Regions from separate parts of the Furfurilactobacillus curtus genome, predicted to be linked through region 2. Evidence: predicted binding sites of a transcription regulator. Region 2 holds the regulator's gene; the other holds the start of a gene.
What was found. Region 2 encodes LexA, which represses DNA repair genes until DNA is damaged. Its sites were predicted from a motif close to CNAACANNTGTTNG; they were not measured.
Positions count from the first base shown of each region.

Region 1: the regulator LexA is predicted to act here: its motif matches at 2,877-2,890, upstream of uvrB (excinuclease ABC subunit UvrB).

Region 1 covers NZ_BAAHXU010000001.1:867,518-875,139, forward strand. Annotated here, with positions in the region: gene uvrA (excinuclease ABC subunit UvrA) at 1-724, opposite strand, end outside; gene uvrB (excinuclease ABC subunit UvrB) at 774-2,774, opposite strand; gene ACYQ0Y_RS04425 (phospho-sugar mutase) at 2,991-4,718, opposite strand; gene trxB (thioredoxin-disulfide reductase) at 5,072-6,013, opposite strand; gene galU (UTP--glucose-1-phosphate uridylyltransferase GalU) at 6,287-7,174, opposite strand; gene ACYQ0Y_RS04440 (NAD(P)H-dependent glycerol-3-phosphate dehydrogenase) at 7,231-7,622, opposite strand, start outside.
Region 2 covers NZ_BAAHXU010000001.1:431,826-439,447, reverse strand. Annotated here, with positions in the region: gene ACYQ0Y_RS02300 (hypothetical protein) at 51-704, opposite strand; gene ACYQ0Y_RS02295 (nucleoside 2-deoxyribosyltransferase) at 992-1,432, shown strand; gene lexA (transcriptional repressor LexA) at 1,521-2,150, opposite strand; gene ACYQ0Y_RS02285 (DUF896 domain-containing protein) at 2,400-2,639, shown strand; gene ACYQ0Y_RS02280 (YneF family protein) at 2,734-2,958, shown strand; gene ACYQ0Y_RS02275 (ABC transporter ATP-binding protein) at 3,327-5,078, shown strand; gene ACYQ0Y_RS02270 (ABC transporter ATP-binding protein) at 5,078-6,901, shown strand; gene ACYQ0Y_RS02265 (lysophospholipid acyltransferase family protein) at 6,987-7,622, opposite strand, start outside.

The sequences.
Region 1 (7,622 bases), 440 kb from region 2:
CAATTATGTCGGCGGTCGCATAGCCGTCGCTTAGCCGCAACGCAGCTTCAAACGAATCAAATAACCGACTGCGACTGTCACTATCAGGACGAACAATCACCCGATCGATCACAATATTGATATTGTGATATTTGTTTTTATCTAACTCTGGCACCTCGTCAACATCGTACGTTGCATCGTCCACTTGAACGCGAACAAAACCCTCACGTTTAATCTTTTCAAAGATCTTAGCGTGTTGTCCCTTTTTACGGCGCACGACTGGCGACAAAATTTGAAGCCGGGTTCGTTCAGGCAAAGCCAGCACTTGATCAACCATCTGTTCAACCGATTGACTGGTAATGATCGTACCATCATTTGGACAAACCGGCGTCCCAACTCGGGCCCATAACAAACGCAGATAGTCGTTGATCTCAGTGACCGTACCAACTGTTGATCGCGGATTTTTACTCGTTGTTTTTTGGTCAATCGAAATAGCCGGACTCAACCCGTCAATTGAATCAACATCAGGCTTATCCATTTGGCCTAAAAATTGGCGCGCATACGCGGATAAACTTTCAACGTACCGCCGTTGCCCTTCCGCATATAACGTATCAAACGCTAACGAGCTCTTTCCTGATCCGGATAACCCGGTGATTACCACTAATTTGTCTCGGGGAATGGTCACGTCAATATTTTTTAAGTTATGAGCTCGTGCTCCATGAATCACAATTTTGTCATTTGCCATGTATACGTGTCCCGCCTCGTTAAAAATTCACTGTTGGTTGCTTACCACACTATTGTTTAGCTTTCAATTCCATGATGGTGTCACGCAATGTCGCTGCCTCTTCAAAATCAAGTTTCTTGGCGGCTTCTTGCATCTGCTTATTTAAGCCTGCCAGCATCGCATTTTGATCGGTCTTACTCATGTTGTCAAAATCATCTTCGCTAAGTGAGCTTTCCTTTTGCCCTTTTCCACTTGGCGTAACGACCGTAATGTTATCGCGGATGGCCTTCACAATTGTCGTTGGTGTGATGTGATGTTCTTCATTATATCGTTCTTGAATTGTTCGCCGCCGTTTGGTCTCATCGATAGCCGCTTGCATCGACCCGGTAATCGAATCAGCATACATAATGACGCTACCGTGAGCATTCCGGGCCGCTCGACCGATTGTTTGGATCAACGATCGTTCATTACGAAGAAAACCTTCCTTATCTGCATCTAAGATCGCAACTAGTGAGACTTCAGGTACATCGATTCCTTCTCGTAACAAATTAATCCCAACAAGCACGTCAAATTTACCTAGTCGTAAATCACGAATAATCTGTGTCCGCTCCAGGGTTTTCACATCACTGTGAAGATATCGCACACGAATGCCGAGGTCTTTTAGATAATCAGTCAAGTCTTCGGCCATTTTCTTGGTCATCGTGGTCACAAATGTTCGCTCATGTTGTTCGATTCTTTTGTTAATTTCTCCGACCAAATCGTCAATTTGGCCCATAATCGGACGAACTTCAATCGTCGGATCCAGCAATCCAGTTGGTCGGATAATTTGTTGGACAACCGTATCCGTTTGTTCATGTTCGTAATCTCCTGGTGTGGCGGACATGTATACGACTTGATTCACATGTTGCTCAAATTCATCAATCTTAAGCGGCCGGTTATCTAAAGCACTGGGCAGACGAAAACCATAATCGACTAGCATTTGCTTCCGAGAGCGATCCCCCTTATACATACCGCGAACTTGAGGCATGGTTACGTGGCTTTCATCCACAACCAGCAAAAAGTCTTTCGGAAAGAAATCCAACAGCGTAAATGGCGGTTCACCTGGTTGCCGACCGTCCATATGCCGTGAATAGTTTTCGATTCCGCTGGTGTAACCCATTTCACGCATCATTTCCATATCATAGGTGGTGCGTTGTTCGAGACGCTGGGCTTCCAGTAGTTTGCCTTGGTCTTTTAGGACCTTTAACCGATCATCCAATTCATTACCAATTGTTTCAATTGCATGATCCATAATGGCATCATTAGTCATAAAGTGGGTTGCCGGAAAAATCGTGACGTGATCCCGATCGCCCACCACTTCACCGGTCAAGGCATCAACTTCACGCATTCGATCAATTTCATCACCAAAGAATTCAATCCGCAAAGCGCGTTGATCTTCTGACGCAGGGAATACTTCGACTACATCTCCGTGCACTCGAAACCGACCACGTTGAAAGTCAATATCGTTACGTTCAAACTGAATATCCACCAATTTACGCATGAAGTCGTTACGTTCAATGGTCTGACCCACACGTAACGAAATGACGTGATCCTTATACTGATGAGGATCGCCTAAACCAAAGATCGAGGACACAGAGGCAACGACAATCGTGTCGTTTCTTTCTAAGAGTGAACTAGTTGCCGCATTACGTAGTTTATCAATTTCATCATTAATGGACGAATCTTTCTCAATGTACGTATCAGAGGATGGCACGTAAGCCTCAGGCTGATAATAATCATAATAGGAAACAAAATATTCCACTGCGTTGTTGGGGAAAAACTCCTTAAATTCACCATAGAGTTGACCAGCCAGCGTTTTATTATGCGACAAAACTAAGGTAGGCTTGTTCACATTAGCAATCACGTTGCTAATCGTAAATGTTTTCCCGGTCCCCGTGGCCCCCAGTAAAATCTGCGCTTTTTTCCCAGATTCAATCCCATCAGTCAATTGTTCAATCGCTTGTGGTTGATCACCTGTTGGTTGATATTTTGAAACAAGATCAAACTTCCGATCGGCTTGTCGTTCAATCATGGCTGTCCATCCCCCTTGCGTGAGTGGTTGTATTTCTTCTACTTTATTGATAATTCACAATTAAGTTGTTCATGGTAACATAGCGAAACTATTCTAGCATACCGAACATACTTTCGCACGCGATCCGGATCTCAAAACAGTGAAATTTTCACTTCACTGCTAAAAATAGCTTTGCGACAGTCGTTTGACCTCGCAAAGCTATTTTAACTGATCGACTCAATCAGCGACAAATGCATTGATTGCATCGACAAAATTTTGCAGCTTCTGATTAGCTGCTGATAACGTCGCACCATTCGTGCCGATATAGAACTTAATTTTAGGTTCCGTACCAGATGGGCGGACCGCAATCCAAGTGCCATCAACTAACCAATATTTCAAAACTTCAGCTTTAGGTAACGCCAGTGCTTCGGTATGGCCATCTGCGTAAGTCTTGATTCCACTAGCAATATCGTCTGTTGCAGCAACGTCAATCCCGGCAAAGTGCTTGGGAGCTTGCGTACGGAATTTATTGATAATTGCTTCGATCTTTTGTGGACCAGTAATACCTTCAAATGTTTGCTGCAATGTCTGTTCCCGGAAATAACCGTATTCGGCATAGAGCGCCTCTAAACCATCATAGAGGGTCTGTCCTTGTTGACGATAATAGGCCGCAATTTCGGCGAGTAGCGTTAAGGCCTGAATGGCATCCTTATCACGAACAAATGGCTTAATTAAGTAGCCATAGCTCTCTTCGAAACCAAACATAAAGGTATGATCGCCGGTATCTTCAAAATGTTGAATTTGTTCGGCAATAAATTTAAAGCCAGTCAATACATTGATGGTATCGATATTATAGCTGGCGGCAATTTTCGTGGCAAATTCCGTTGAAACAATCGATTTTACCGCCACCCCATTGGATGGTAGCGTACCAGCCTGTTGATTGGCCGCTAAAATGTAATGCAACATCAACGCGGCAATCTGATTACCGGTTAGCAGTTGGTAATCTCCGTTAGGTTGACGAACGGCTGTCCCCAGCCGGTCAGCATCAGGATCGGTCGCAATTAGAATATCTGCTTGATGTGCTTTACCTAATTTAATGGCCTCATCAAAGGCTTCAGGAAATTCAGGATTAGGAAAATCAACCGTCGGAAAATCGCCATCTGGCTCTGCTTGACTCGGGACCGTGATAAAGTTTTGGAATCCAGCGTTACGCAAAGCACGCTCCCCAGGCATTCGACCGGTTCCATGGAGCGGCGTAAAGACAAATGTCATATCCTTACCCTCTTCACTGGCCAAATCGTGATTAATGGTCACTGTGGCAACGTTATCCAAATAGGCCTGATCAACGTCTTCACCAATAACGGTTTCCAAGCCAGTAGTCATTAAGTTGGTCTCATCAGCGGTCGCAATTTCAAACAAATCGGTCACCTGACGAATGTACTGGGTAATTAAATCGGAATCCTTGGGTGGCATTTGGGCGCCATCTTCACCATAAATCTTGTAACCGTTAAATTGCTTGGGATTGTGACTAGCTGTGATCATAATTCCCGCAAACGTGTGTAGATGCCGAACTGTAAAAGATAATTCGGGTGTCGGGCGTAAGCCTTCAAAGATGTAGGTTTTGATGCCATGTTGGCCTAAAACACGTGCCGCTTCATGAGCAAATTCCGTGGAGTGATGCCGTGAATCGAAACTAATGGCCACACCACGCTTCTTAACATCTTCACCCAAAGTATCCATATAAGTTGCTAAGCCTTCTGTTGCTTGCCGTACCGTGTAGATGTTCATCCGATTAATACCAGGACCCATCACGCCACGCATGCCAGCCGTCCCAAAACTCATTGGTTGGTAAAAGGCATCTTCTAATTCTTCATCTTTGCCTGCCAAGGCAGTTAATTCCGCTTTTAAATGAGCTTCCAGATCGGTCTGAGCCGTCCAAGTCTGATAAGTTTCTTTCCAGTCCACAATCGCATCTCCATTCATGATGTTGTTTTCGTATGCGTTTTCAGTATACCGCATTAAGTCCCTCGCGCGAAACAAGCCAGACAATTCTATTACGATCTGGGCTTAAGCTACAAACGTCGGCCAATCAATCATTTGGGACAGCTGTAAAAGCTAATTACTTTTCGGATCAAACACATTAAATATATTCGTAATATCAAGGAATAAACCGGGAGACTAACGCTGGCTGGTTAGGTTCAAGAATCAGAGTCATGGAGATCGACAAATAAATTTTGCCCGAAAAAAAGAACACCGTGGTAAACACACGATGTTCCCCGCTAAATTAAATTGATAATCATTTTAAATGCAGCCAGTTATTAAACAACGGCGTGTTTGGCTTTCAAGTCTTCCAAATATTTGAAGACTTGTTGACCAGCCACCCCACCATCCCCAACTGCTGTGGTAATCTGGCGCAAATCTTTTTGGCGAACATCACCAATCGCAAAGATTCCCGGTACTTTTGTATGCATTTCGCCGTCCGTTGGAATCCAACCAATTTCATCAGTGATACTTAATCCATTAAATGGTGCTGTCATCGGTAAATTACCGACGTAGATAAAGACACCATCTGCGGACATTGTGGTGGTTTCACCCGTTTGATTGTTACTGAGTTCCACACCAGTTACCTTCATATCGTCACCGACAATTTTGGTCACTTCGGTGTTCCAGACAAACTCCATCTTTTCATTCGCAAACGCTCGATCCTGTGCAACCTGTTGAGCACGTAAGTGATCCCGTCGATGTACCACCGTCACTTTATCAGCTAATTGCGTCAGATAGATGCCTTCTTCGATGGCACTATCACCACCACCTACGACCACCACATGCTTATTGCGGAAAAATGCGCCATCACATACCGCACAGTAGGAAACACCGCGTCCCGAAAATTCAGTTTCACCTGGAATGCCAAGTTTGCGATACTGCGAACCTGTTCCAATGACAATCGCCTTAGCAGTGTACTCATCTGTGTCCGTTTTGACGGTCTTGGTATCACCATGGTCTGTGATCGATTCAACCGCACCATAACCGTACTCAGCTCCGAATTGAGTGGCACCTTCATACATTGCACTCGCCAAATCTGGTCCTTGAATGGATTTAAAGCCCGGATAATTTTCAATCGCGGCCGTATTATTCATTTGACCACCATAAATGCCTCGATCAAGCAGTAAAACGGATAAATTTGCTCTTGAGGCATACAACGCTGCCGTCATGCCGCCAGGGCCAGCGCCAATCACAATGACATCATAATTATTTGCCATACTGTGCTTCCTTTCCGCAGCTACCTGCTCATCAGTGCATCCATCTTACTATCTTTTTGTAAGTAACACAATCATTTTGTTTAGCACGTGAGCCAGTCCGCTTTGATCCTGAGCATCAACGGACAGGCATGAATGGGTGATTTTGGCCCAATCGTGCTTGTTGGTTGGGCACAGGAAGCAGGTCTGGCGTGCATGTTTACATCATTTTATGAAAAATACGTCTCTTCCTTTTTCGTAGAAGGGGCGTATTAATTAAATTAAATCTCGCTTGAATTAACGCTTGTTCGCTTTAATGTCCTCAGCTAACTGTAAGACATAATCCCGCAGTTCATCCTTCACATCTGGATGACGTAAACCAAATTCAATGTTGGTCCGAATCAAACCAAATTTATAACCGACATCAAAGCGATCACCCTTGAATTCATGCGCATACACGTGTTGCGTTTTATTCAACAAATCAATGGCATCCGTTAACTGTAGCTCATTGCCTTTGCCATAAGGTGTTTGTTCCAATGCATCAAAAATTTGTGGTGTTAACAAGTAACGACCAATGATTGCTAAGTTAGATGGCGCATCCTCAGGCTTAGGCTTTTCAACGAAGTTCTTTACCTCAAACAGACCGTCGCTAACTTCTTGAGCTGGGTTAATTACCCCATACTTGTTAGTCTCTTCATGGGGAACCCGCATGACAGCTAAGGTTGATTCACCTGTTTCGTTATACCGATCAATCAATTGTTTAGTCAATGGCACTTGGTCTTCCATTAAATCATCACCAAGTAACACAACAAAGGGTTCGTCACCAATAAAGTCTTTGGCAGTCAGGACCGCGTCCCCTAAACCGCGCATATGGTTTTGCCGAATGAAATAAAGATTGCTGTCATTGCTCGATTGAACTGCCTCCAACATGGCATCTTTACCTTTATTCGCCAAATCTGCTTCCAATTCAGGTGCAGAATCGAAGTGATCTTCGATCGAGCGTTTGCCCCGCCCAGTCACGACACAGATTTCCTCAATGCCAGCTTTGTGGGCTTCTTCAACGATAAATTGAATCGTTGGCTTATCAACAATTGGCAGCATTTCCTTAGCGATTGCCTTCGTCTCTGGTAAAAACCGCGTACCGTAACCCGCTGCAGGGATGATGGCTTTCCTAACTTTTTGCATAACAACAAATTCCTTTCGTGTTTTGGTCGATGATCGACCGGTTTTGACTGGCGATATTAACCGAGTTCAGCACGCCCGTCGCGTTGCATGAGACCCGTAATCACAGAACGAACCTCCGCACCATTATACAAAACATCGTAAATGGCATCGGTAATTGGCATTTCAACATGTCGCTTAATCGCCAATTCGTGAGCGGCTTTCGTCGTTGCCACACCTTCAATAACCATGCCCATGGTCTCAATGACCTCGTCCAGCGTCTGCCCCTGACCTAGCTCATTACCAGCTCGCCAATTGCGTGAATTAACACTTGTCGCTGTAACAATCAGATCGCCAACTCCTGACAAGCCAATGAAGGTCAATGGATTAGCACCAAATGTCTGTCCGAGCCGACTAATCTCTGCCAGTCCTCGAGTAATTAAGGCAGCTTTCGCATTATCGCCGTAGCCAA
Region 2 (7,622 bases):
TGTATAAGGAATTAGCTCATTTTTTAGGCTTAAGTTAAATCTAGCCATTTTTACTTTGTAAAATCTGTGACAGTCTGTCCATTTTTGGCACTGTAGAGAACTTTACCGTTTTGGTCCGGGCTAACCAAGGTGATTGTGTAATCAGCTTGCAGCGACTTGCTAACGTTGGCCGATGATTTTCTGAAATTCTCTGTTAGCGTTGGCCATTGGGCTTGTTCAGCTTGGCTTGGTGTTGCTTCCAACGCTTCTAATGCCTTAACCGTATCAGCATTAGTTGGCGTGATTGTATATGTTTTACTATCAGCCGCAAAAGTTACTTTCCCAAAATTGGCGAAAGCCGTTCCAAGTTGCTTGGTCATCTGCTGTTCAGCGTTAGAACGGGCAGCGCTTTTTTGTGACTCTGTTTCACCGTTAATTACAGTCCCAGTTGGATTAAACGTTGAGGCAGCCTTGGTTAATGAGGACTGTTGGGCTGCCTTCGTTTGCGAACTGGTTTTTTTCTGTGAAGCGGCAGCTTTTTTTGCTTGCTGTTGCGCTTCACGGTGCTGCGCTGGTAAATGAATCGCACCATACCCGGTAGCTAGAGCAAAAATAACCACTAAAAAAGTGGCAAACCGCCAAGTGTGATAACTCTGGACGGAATTGAGCAAATAAAAAATTGCCAAAATTAAGGCAATGCCACCGAAAACTGTTAAATAAATCATGCCAAATCCTCTTTCCGTAACTTTTGCTGAAATCATTTTAACATGTTCCTCCTTAAGTAAAAAGTGAACTTTTTACAAACAGGATTAGTGTGCCTGGTTAGGCAACCAGTTTATTGCATTTTAAAAGGAGCGGTTACTAACTATAATGTTCTTGAATTAGAACGATATTTGGTTTAATTAACACAAATTATTTTTAATTAGGTAAAAATAAAAAACGATAAAGTTTTAGTTTACGCTTATGTTCGTCTTTTGGTACAATGACTATACTAATTTTAGGAGGCAACACATTGAAATCAATTTATTTAGCGAGCCCATTTTTTGATGAAGAACAAATCGACCGGGTTAAGCGAGTTGAGCAAGCACTTGCTGATAATAAAACCGTTGGCGATGTTTTTAGTCCACGCTTATCACAATTTCCAGATTTAACATTTGGAAGTGAGGAGTGGCAAACAACGGCGTATCAGCATGATTTAAACCACCTCAATGCTGCAGATATGGTTGTCGCCGTTGCAGACTTTACCGATGATTCTGTCGACAGTGGGACCGCATTTGAAATTGGCTATGCGGTGGCCCAGGGGAAGCCAGTTGTGCTGCTACATGAAAAGTCAGGGCTTGTCAATTTAATGTTGATTCAAGGTGCAACAACTTATACAACGGATGCGATGGCCATTAAGACGCTAGATTTTAACGATTTACCGCACACGAGTTATACGGGTGATATTCAGTAAGCGAGCGGCGTTTTAAATGACAAGGAAACAAAAATCCTTCCATACGCGGAAGGATTTTTGTTTGGCTCAATTTTAGAAATAAGGCGAACTAATAGATTGCATCTCGGTATAGACCGACAACCTTGCCTAAGATCGTCACATTGTTTAAAATAATCGGCGCCATTTCATCATTTTCAGGTTGAAGCCGGTAATGGTCCGATTCCTTGAAGAAGCGTTTGCAAGTAGCTTCATTTTCGTCGGTCATGGCAATGACGATATCACCATTATCTGCATTTTGCTGGCGACGAACAATTACTCGATCGCCAGTTAAGATGCCCATGTTGATCATGCTATCCCCGCGGATTGTTAACATGAAAAGATCACCATCGTAGTCAGATAATTCTGGCGGGATCGGGAAGAAGTCAGTCGCTTCTTGAACCGCTAAAATTGGTTCACCAGCAGCGACAACACCAAGCAACGGAATTTCATTAGGCGTCGTTGAGACACCAAGTGCGATTAACCCATCATCGGTTAGTTCAATGGCTCTAGGTTTAGTGGGATCTTTGACGAGTAGCCCTTTTTTTTGTAAGCGATCGATATGACCGTGAACCGTTGAAGTTGAGGATAGGTCAACGGCCTCGCCAATCTCACGGACGGTCGGCGGATAGCCTTTCTCGCTGACCCGATCGTAGATGAAACGAAGGACCGCCATTTGTTTAGTTTCTGCATTCTTAGACATTTCTGATACCTCATTGGATTTTTTACGAACATTCAGTCCTAGCACGACGTTGCTGATTAAACCCAAGGTGGGTAGGAAGTTTGATCCCCTCAACACTTGCTGATACATCAAATTTAGCACATGAAAAACGTTGGGTCAAACAAATGTTCGGTCGGCAGCGAATCTTTTGGGAATTGTAGAAACCAAGCGTATAATGTATTTTAAAAGTTGAAGGTGGATGTTCCGATCCACTCGTAAAGGAGACCATCAATGGATGCAGAAAAACTGCGAGCACGAATTAACGAACTAGCCCACAAAGAGAAAAGTGAAGGACTGTCTGACGCTGAAAAAACCGAACAAAAGAAATTACGTCAAGAATTTCTTGCCAACTTTAGAAAAGCGTTTAAGTCACAAGTCGAAATGTTACAGGTGTTTGACGATGAAGGCAATGAAGTGACCCCTGAAAAAGTTAAAAAGGTTCAACGAGATAAAGGACTCCGTGATGATTAATTTAAGATCTTTTTATAGGTAAAGGGTTTTCAAGCGGTCCTTACTTGTGTAATATAGTTTGATGTAAATCATTATTGTAAAGGGGGGTATCTTGATGTCAACAGGGTTATGGATTTTGATCGTGATTATTGCCGCGATCGCCGGTGTAATTGGCGGCTTTTTCTTTGCACGCCGTTATATGCAAAACTACCTGAAGAACAATCCTCCGATTACTGAAGACATGTTGCGCAGTATGATGCTACAAATGGGGCAGAAGCCTTCTGAAAAGAAGCTGAAGCAGATGCTAGCAACGATGCAGGCACAGTCACGTAAGAGTTAATGTTATTGTAATTGATTAAACGGGCGGATTAATTTCTGTCCGTTTTTTTGTCTAGTTACACAAGCCTGTTGTCTGCGCCTAGCCCAGTCTTACCAGTTGGCCCAGATCGCCAACAGTTAAGTCTCAGCTAGTGCTCGACACCACCCAGCTTGTTTCACCTTGAGGCCTTTGTCTAGTTACACAAGCCTGTTGTCTGTGCCTAGCCCAGACTTACCAGTTGGCCCAGATCGCCAACAGTTAAGTCTCAGCTAGTGCTCGACACCACCCGGCTTGTTTCACCTTGAGGTCTTTGTCTAGTTACACAAGCCTGTTGTCTGAGCCTAGCCCAGAATGATTTCACCCTGGTCGTTAAGAAAGTAGGGATCACTTTGTCAATTTTTAGGAAATTAGCTTGGTATTTTAAGCAGGAACGGCGCCTTTATTTTTGGGGTGTGTTTGGTCTGTTGATGACGGCCGTTTTAGGAATTATTCCGCCACGAATTATCGGGAATTTAGTTGATTTAATGAATCGGAAACACTTGAGCGGCGGCCGTCTTACCCGTGATCTTCTCTTAATGACAGTTATTGCCATAGCATCATATGCCGCGAGATATTTGTGGCGGATATCGATTTGGGGTGGCGCAGCAAAGCTGGAAAAAACCTTGCGGGAACGGTTATACGCTCATTTCATGGTTATGGATACTGCCTTTTATCAGCGTTACCGAACCGGCGATCTAATGGCGCATGCAACTAACGATTTGTCCGCAATTCAGCGGGTTGCTGGAGGTGGCATTTTACAATTTGCTGATTCAATCATTACCGGCGGCACGACCCTGATTGCCATGATGGCGCTTGTTAACTGGCGTTTGACCATCATCGCGGTTCTCCCACTGCCACTAATTGCTTTGGTCGCTCGTTATCTGGGAACAAAGATTCATCTAGCTTTTGGTGAATCACAGGCGGCTTTCTCGAATTTGAACAATAAAGCGCAGGAAAGTATTGAAGGCATTAAAGTTATCAAGACGCTTGGACAAGAACGTGAAGATGAAGTTGACTTTGAACAACAAGTCACTAAGACGATTGCCATTAACCGGCGAACTAATTGGTTAGATGCGTTATTTGACCCGCTAATTACGGTGATTATTGGGCTGTCGTACGTCGCAACGATTATTCTTGGGGGACGCTATGTCACGACACAAGTGATCACAGTGGGACAACTAGTGACCTTTATTGCTTATGTGGGAATGTTGGTCTGGCCAATGTTTGCGATTGGACAATTATTCAATACGATGGAGCGGGGGAATGCCTCCTATGATCGGGTTAATTTCCTACTACATGAACGTTCAGAAATCATCGAGAACACTAACGGCGTTTCACAGCCAGCCCATGGCGATTTAAATGTGCAGATTAATGCATTTAGCTATCCCAATGATGAAGCTTTGCGCCTTCAAAATATTGATTTTCAACTATCGGCTGGGCACACTTTGGGAATCGTTGGTCGAGTGGGCGCTGGGAAAACGTCCATATTGAAGCTTCTCTTGCGTCAATTTGATCATTACGATGGTCAAATTGACTTTGGCGGGCATGATATTCGTGATTATACATTGGACGCATACATTCATGCTTTAGGTTATGTACCGCAAGATAATTTTCTGTTTTCCACATCGATTCGGGAAAATATTGCATTTGCCAATCCGGATATTGGTGACGACGAAGTCAGAGCGGCGGCGTACACAGCGGCGTTTGACGAAGATGTTATTGGTATGCCTGACGGGTATCAAACACAGGTCGGCGAAGAAGGGGTGTCATTATCTGGTGGGCAAAAACAACGGCTAGCCATTGCGCGGGCATTGGTTATTAACCCGGAGTTGCTAATTTTAGATGACGCGTTGTCAGCTGTGGATGCCAAAACAGAGGCGCAAATCTTAATGCGTCTAGGCGAGAAACGGGCTGATAAAACGACAATCATCGCCGCACACCGCTTGAGTTCGGTAATTAATGCGGACGAAATTATCGTTCTCGATGACGGAAAAATCATTGAGCGCGGGAATCACAACACCCTAATGGCGGCTAACGGCTGGTATAAGCGAATGTATGATCAACAACAACTGGCCGATTCAATTGGAGGAGGTAACGATTAATGGCTCAAAATCATCAGTCTGCTTGGTCCAAAAGCATGTCTTTGAAAGAGCAGCGCATTGTTATCAAGCGTTTATTACCGTATGCGGCTCCCTATAAATGGGATTTTATCTGGGCCATCATTTTTGCCTTTGCGGTTAGTTTGATTAACATTCTTTTGCCGAAGTTAATGCAGACCTACATGAACCAATACTTACGGGTTAATAATGCAGCATTACGTGTCGTCTTATTTTTTGCCGGTTTTTATTTTTTGGGTACGTTGATTAAAGCGATTTTTCAATTTGGCCAAGAGTTTTTATATGCAATGGGTGGGGAACGCATGTTAGAAAATGTGCGAGTTCAGCTCTTTCGCAAGTTACATCGATTAGGCATGCGCTATTTTGATCAAGTACCAGCTGGATCAATCTTATCGCGACTGACAAATGATACGATGTCTTTCCAAACGTTTTGGGCGCTATTTGCAGCTGCAATTGTGGCTTTATTTTCTGTCGTGACGTCTTTTTATGCGATGTATACCACTAATGCGCGCATTGCCTTGGTCGTGTTGGCATTCTTACCGTTCCTCGGTTTAGTGATTTGGTATTATCAGCATTTCAGCAGCCGGGTCTATCGAAGTATGAGAGAGCGTTTGAGTGAATTGAATGCTAAATTGGCTGAATCGATTACGGGGATTAGCGTGATTCAAGAGTTTCGCCAGGAGCGCCGCATGAACGCTGAATTTGATCAAACAAATGATGCTTACTTTGCGACTCGCCAAGCGATGATTAGCACTAATTCTCTCTTGCTGGGGCCAATTATTGACCTCTTGTTCGCTTTGGGCGAAGTTGCGGTATTGTGGATGTTTGGCATTAACGCACTCCATCATTTTGTTTTGGCGGGGACAATTTACGCGTTTATCCAATATCTCAATAATTTTTATAACCCAATGGCGAATATGATGGATTCGTTATCTGATTTTCAAGATGGCGTGGTGGCCGGATCGCGGGTGTTGAAAATTATGGATGACCAAACATATGCGCCCACTCAACGTCCCGTCGCAGGCGCGCATGTTACACGTGGCAAGATCGAATTTCGTCACGTTAATTTTAGTTATGATGGCGAACATGATGTCTTACATGACGTTTCGTTTACTGTGGAGCCAGGGCAAACATTAGCCCTAGTGGGTCACACTGGTTCGGGAAAATCATCGACCATTAATGTCTTAATGCGATTTTACGAATACGATTCAGGCGAAGTCTTGGTTGATGATCGCGATATTCGTGAGTATGATTTAGCTGAATTGCGGCAACAATTTGGGTTGGTTTTGCAGGATCCATTCATGTTTTATGGCGATATTGCTTCAAATATTCGCATGTTCGATGATTCAATTAGTGACGAGCAAGTTGAAGCGGCCGCCCGATTTGTCTCAGCCGACGAGTTTATCAATCAGCTCCCGGGAAAGTATCACGCGCGAGTGATCGAGCGCGGAAAGAGTTATTCCGGGGGGCAACGGCAATTGATTTCATTTGCAAGAACGGTTGCTCATGATCCCAAGATTTTAATTCTGGACGAAGCGACCGCCGATATTGATACGGAGACGGAAGCCTTAATTCAGGACGGCTTAGCTAAGCTACGGACCGGACGGACGACGATCGCAATTGCCCATCGACTGTCGACTATTCGTGATGCTGATCAAATTTTAGTGTTGGATCATGGACGAATTGTTGAACATGGAAACCATGAAACTTTGTTAGCCCAACGCGGTCGTTACTATGATATGTATCGCTTGCAAACTACAGTAGATGGTGATGATCGCGCAGCATTATTACATGAATCACAAGATTAGCGCTCTGATACACTAAGCTAAGTCACAAATAAGCCGCCCTTTCTTGTCAGGACGGCTTGTTTGTGGTTTAAAGGAACTAATTAATTTAGTGGTGCTTGGTCTCCGCTTTTGTTTCTGCGGCAATTTTAGCCTGGTAGGCAGCTTGTTCTTTTTGATTTGGATCAACATAGTGGAAATGTGGATCGATTTCCTGATCTAATGCGTCGAACGCTGCTTGGAGTTTGGCATCGACTTGTTGTTGGCCCGCTTCATCAAGTTTGAACTTACGATCGATCATGATTGGATCGCCAAAGCTAACGGTGGTGGTCCGACGAGAAAATAAGGCGCGAAATGTTAATGGGCCTTGATAGACCGTGGGAATTAAGGGTACCCCCGCTAATTTGGCAATGACGATGGCGCCGCCTTTCATCTCGCTGGAGTGGCGGGTCCCAGAAGGAAAGATAATTGTGGATAGTTCGCCAGCTTTCAATAATTTTACCGGTGTTTTAATTGCCGAAGGCCCCGGATTGTCCCGGTCGACTGGATAGGCATTGGCATGAACTAAAATGAAACGAATGATTGGATTCTTAAAGAGTTCTTTTTTGGCCATAAAGGAAAATTTGCGTGGGGCGGCACCCACCGCGTAGTAAATTGGATCAAACCAAGTCCGATGGGGGCCAACCAGAATATAGGTGCCCTTTGGTAGGCGATCTTTATGCAAATAATGTGGTCGACCATTGAT